2 regions of the Chromohalobacter sp. 48-RD10 genome follow, and region 1 is predicted to be linked to the other one. Evidence: predicted binding sites of a transcription regulator. Region 1 holds the regulator's gene; the other holds the start of a gene.

Region 1 (2,389 bases):
TTGATGCGCGACCTGCAACCCGTAGCACGCACGCTAAGCGAGAAGCCCAACGCTCTGATCTTCGACAGCGAAGACGCTCCTGATCCGCAACCGAGGGCTCCACGCCAATGACCGAGATGACGATGGCATTCACTCATGCCGAACGCCTGACACGCCCGGTGCGGCTTCTCGCTGCCGCCGGGATGGGACTTTGCATGTCGATTCTGGTCGGCTGTGCCGGACAAGGCATCGACCAGTCCCGCTATACGCTCCCCAGTGAAACGCAAAATATCAATGTCGCCGGCAGCGACTTCAGGGGCAGTATCTCGCTCGCACCACCGCGCATGGCTAACTACCTGAAGGATGACGGCATCGTCATGCAACTCGATGACATCCGCATCCATCAGGCACGCCACCACCTATGGGCCGAACCCCTTGATCGCCAACTGCAGGAACGCATGCGCCAGCATCTCGGTCAGGCACTGCCCAACGCCGACGTGCTGCGTCGCGGCCAGTCCGCCGAAGCGCCCTCGCCGGCGCTGCATGTCCAGCTCGACGTCGACCGCTTCCAGGGTCGCAACGACGGTATGGCCGTGGTCGGCGGCCAGTGGCGTGTCCGTGACGATAACGACCGCACGCTGTCGCGCGAGTCCTTCGAGATCGAGCGTCCGCTGAAAGACGATGGCTATCCTGCGCTGGTGCGAGCACTGGGCTCGGCTTGGGGTACCCTTGGCGATCGTTTGGCCAATACCCTCGTGGAGGTAGCCATCACGGCAGAGAAAGAATGAACCTCGCGGGCCTCAGGCTGCGAGCCGCCCCCTGAGACGTGCCACGGCCTGGCTATGCAATTGGCATACCCGCGATTCGCTGACGCCTAACACGGCACCGATTTCCTTGAGGTTGAGCTCTTCCTGGTAATAAAGCCCCAGCAACAGCTTTTCACGTTCGGGAAGTTGCTCGATGGCCTCGACCAGATGGGTGCGCGCATCACCTTTCAACAAGGCCTCGTGCGGAGTCGCCGGGGCGGTTTCGCCTGCCGGCGGCTCGCCGAGCTCAGACACGACCTCGTCGAAGCCCAGCAGATAACCGTTATTGGCATCCAGCAACAACTGATGATATTCCTCGACGCGCATATCCAGAGCGCTGGCGATTTCGCGCTCGTCCGGGGCACGTCCGAACGATTGCTCGAGCTTGTGTACCGCCTGATCCAACGCCCGTACGCTGCGCCGTACACTGCGCGGCATCCAGTCGCGACTGCGCAGTTCATCGATCATCGCGCCGCGCACACGCTGATTGGCGAAAGTGGAAAAACTCGCCCCTTGGGCGGTATCGAAGCGTTCCAGCGCGTCGAGTAACCCCACCATGCCGGCTTGAATCAAATCATCGAGTTCGACACTGGCCGGTAAGCGTACTTGCAATGCCAGCGCATGACGCCGCACGAGCGGCGTGTATTGCTCCAGCAGTGCACGTTGATCGATTTTGCCCTGTGCCGTATACATCTCTATCGCCTCGGATGTTCGGGTCGACGCTCGACGCGACGCCCGCTGACATTATCGAGCTTCCGACCTGCCAGCCAAGGCCGGAATAACCCCCGCTTGATGGGTCTTTTCCCGAATTCGTCTTCACCGCATCCTCTCAGCGGTAATTCACGATCAGTTGCAAGTCCTCAATGCGCACGCCCGTGTGCGATGCTTTCCCGGAGGTGGCGCGCCGAAAGCACAGTACAAAAGGCCCTCTAGCGGAAAGCCCCTCCAGCGCCTGCGTCCCCCCGCGACGCGTGGCCATTTCGACACAACGACGCGGATGACACAGCCACGCCCGCACATCGCTCGGCTCCTGCGTGGTGTAACGCCAGGACACCCGCGTGATACGGCCATCGCCGACCGTGTGGGACTCGGGCGGGCGCAGAGGTGACGTTCGCTCGTCACGCCCCGGCGTCGTCAGCAGCGGTCCACGTGGCAGTGTCACCGCCCAGCTGCCGGCTTCGACAGCTTGCGCGAATGGCGTCATGCTCAGCGCGGCACCGATCGCGACCAGCAATGCCATGACGCAGCCCAGGGATTTCACGAGCGGCGCTCGCTTGAGGGCAGTGTATGCGCCAGCCAATCGGCGGGGTCGACGTAGAGCTCGACCGCCAGAAAGCGGCGCGCCGTATTCACCAGGTTGCCAAGCGGCATATCGCCAGCGCTGGCTGGATCGCGTATCACCAGCAGATGTGGCAGGCGCTCATACTGCGACCATTGCTTGAGTTCGCGATAGGCACGTTGCAGACCTTCCACGCCAGAGGCCACCCAGATGCCCCAATGCGGCGAGGAGCGCTGGGCGGCGGTCACCTCGCCGACAGCGAGTGGCAGTGTCTCCCAGGCAAAGCCACTGAGAGACGCCAGTCGTTCACAGATCGCTGTCACCG
Region 2 (2,389 bases), on a different contig from region 1:
GTTCACCATTCAGGTCACGCGTCCGCAGGAGGATGTGCTGGAACGCGTCAAATACCTGATGGCGCATCCGCTGTTCTCGCTCAAGAATCCCAACAAGGTGCGCGCGCTGATTGGTGCCTTCGCGGCGCAGAACCGCATCAACTTCCACCGCCTCGACGGCGAGGGCTATCGCCTGCTGGCGGATGTGGTGATCGAGCTCAACAGCCTCAATCCCGAGATCGCCGCGCGCATCATTACGCCGCTGACGCGCTGGCAGCGTTTCGACGAGCAGCGCCAGGCGTTGATGAAGGCCGAACTCGAACGCATTCGTGCCGAGGAACTGTCGCCCAATGTTTACGAAATGATCGAGCGGGCGCTGGCCGAAGCCTGATAGCCGACTTTGCAGGAAAAAGTGACGGCAAAACGCCGCTGCTTTGGCAGCGGCGTTTTTGCGTGGGTGGGTGTCGTGTGGGACTTTACAGCAAAGCGCCTCAGCGGATGAGCCAGCCGAGCACCAGCAAGCCGAGGAATAGCCATACGAGACCGCCGACGAAGCCACGCCGAAGAAGTGCGCGAATCCCCCTGTAAAGCATCCAAACGCCGATGATCAGCACTACCAGGTTGATGAGTGAGGGATCGACGCCCAATGAACGGGCGAGGCCGTCGAAAAAGCGGTCGATGGCTACCCACAACCCCGCGAATAGCGTAGAGAGAGCATCGATGATGGCGCGCAAGGCGTCACCGAGGAACTCGCCGAGCCAGTGGAAGAATCTATCGATCTGCATGTCACATCCTTTTTGTGAGCGTGCTTAGATGAGCGTAGCGCCCCATGTACTGTCGGCGCATGGCCGTGGACCGTCATTCTATGCGGCGAGGCGCCAGGATGGCAGGGGGCGCCTTAGGATGGGGTGGCCTTTATGCTTTTCTTCTTGCATGCTGAAGGTGTAGTGCGTGCGCTGTCGGTCGTGGGCGATGAAAGTTTGTTGCGCCCTAGCCGATAACTAGAGGGCGTAAAGCGCATTCATTCACTTGAAGGGAGGAGCTTCATGGATTCATCCGTGAACGCAGCCGTGGGAAATGCGATGGCGTTGCAACAGCATAACGCCGATCAACAGGCGCAGGCGAGCCTGCTCAAGGAGTCGCTCAACAATCAGGGGGCACACGTGTCGCAACTGATGGAAGCGGTTTCCCCCCAGCAGTCTCTGGCGACGACCGGTACCGTGGGTACGCAGATCAATACCCACGCCTAAGCTCAGGAGTGACTGGTCAAGAATGCCGTGGCGCCAAGCGTCACGGCATTTTTTCATTGCAGCGAGAGCCCGTCGTTGATCTCACGCAGGCGCTGCATGGCGTGTTCTGTAGAGAACGGTGGCTCGCGAGGGGGATCGTAGACTTCGCCGCGAGTGCCGTTGACGATCAGGTCGATGGCATAGCAGGTGTCGTCGATCACGGCCCGGTAACCCCTGACCCGCTGAAAGTGGCTCATGCCGGCGTCGCCGAGCGTGAAGACCTGGAAGTCATGATCAGCGATACGTGCCGTGGACTGCGAATGGGCGTTGGGCGGCGGTGTCAGGCAGTTGGAGATCGCGTCAGCGTCGCGGCTCGCGCCCATTCGCCAGTGTGCGGCCGTAACCTCGTTGGACCCCGGCAGTGCCAGCGTGATCAGGCGCTCGCCAGATGCTTCATCCGCAATCTGCCAACTGCCGGTATCGAAGTAACCCGATTGTGGCGCGGTGATACGCTCGAGCGAGGCATCGGCGCGCAGTGTGACCGGGTAGGGTGCCAGCGTATAGTTCGTGGTGTCTTCGTTGGCCGGGGTAGACGGCGTTTCACGGGCCCCGGTCGTGCAAGCCGCAAGCGATATGGCGGCTCCGAGCGTGGCCATTATCGTGGTGGCGATGAATATCCGTTTCATGCGCGAATTTCCTTGTGTAATAGCTAAAACTTATACCGTATCAGTCTATTGGTCGACCTTGTAGCGTGACACGGTCTCCTTGGCGGCCTGTCGCAATAGGCTGATATCGATGCCCACGGCGATGAAATCGAACCCCCAGTCGGCATAGCGTCTGGCGTCCGCCTCGACGGGGGCCAGGATGCCGGCAGCTTTTCCGGCGGCGTGGGTGGCGTCCAGTGTGTGTCGAATCATCGCCTGGACCTCGGGATGATTGGGGCTGCCGATATGCCCGATGTCGGTGGATAGATCGAAGGGGCCGACGAACACGGCGTCGACGCCGGGGGTGGAGGCGATGGCGTCGGCATTGTCGACTCCGCTGCGAGACTCTACCTGCACGATCAGGCACAACTCTTCATGGGCCGTTGTCATGTAGTCTTCCACCTCGCCCCAGCGTGTGGCGCGCGTCAGGCCACCGCCCACGCCACGAAATCCCTGCGGCGGGTAGCGTGTGGCGGC

Evidence for each region. The regulator FliA, encoded in region 1, starts transcription of late flagellar genes. The targets are predictions, from matches to a motif close to CTAAAGTTNNNNNNNNNNCNGCCGATA.
Region 2: the regulator FliA is predicted to act here: its motif matches at 953-979, upstream of OP496_RS09955 (putative motility protein).

Annotation. Positions count from the first base shown of each region.
Region 1 is NZ_JARANX010000002.1:182,902-185,290, forward strand. Features, by position in the region: gene pqiB (intermembrane transport protein PqiB) at 1-111, shown strand, start outside; gene OP496_RS03685 (ABC-type transport auxiliary lipoprotein family protein) at 123-767, shown strand; gene OP496_RS03690 (RNA polymerase sigma factor FliA) at 780-1,478, opposite strand; gene OP496_RS03695 (flagellar protein FlhE) at 1,615-2,046, opposite strand; gene OP496_RS03700 (hypothetical protein) at 2,043-2,389, opposite strand, start outside.
Region 2 is NZ_JARANX010000007.1:98,128-100,516, reverse strand. Features, by position in the region: gene pepN (aminopeptidase N) at 1-370, shown strand, start outside; gene OP496_RS09960 (hypothetical protein) at 471-764, opposite strand; gene OP496_RS09955 (putative motility protein) at 1,026-1,229, shown strand; gene OP496_RS09950 (hypothetical protein) at 1,283-1,894, opposite strand; gene OP496_RS09945 (HpcH/HpaI aldolase/citrate lyase family protein) at 1,940-2,389, opposite strand, start outside.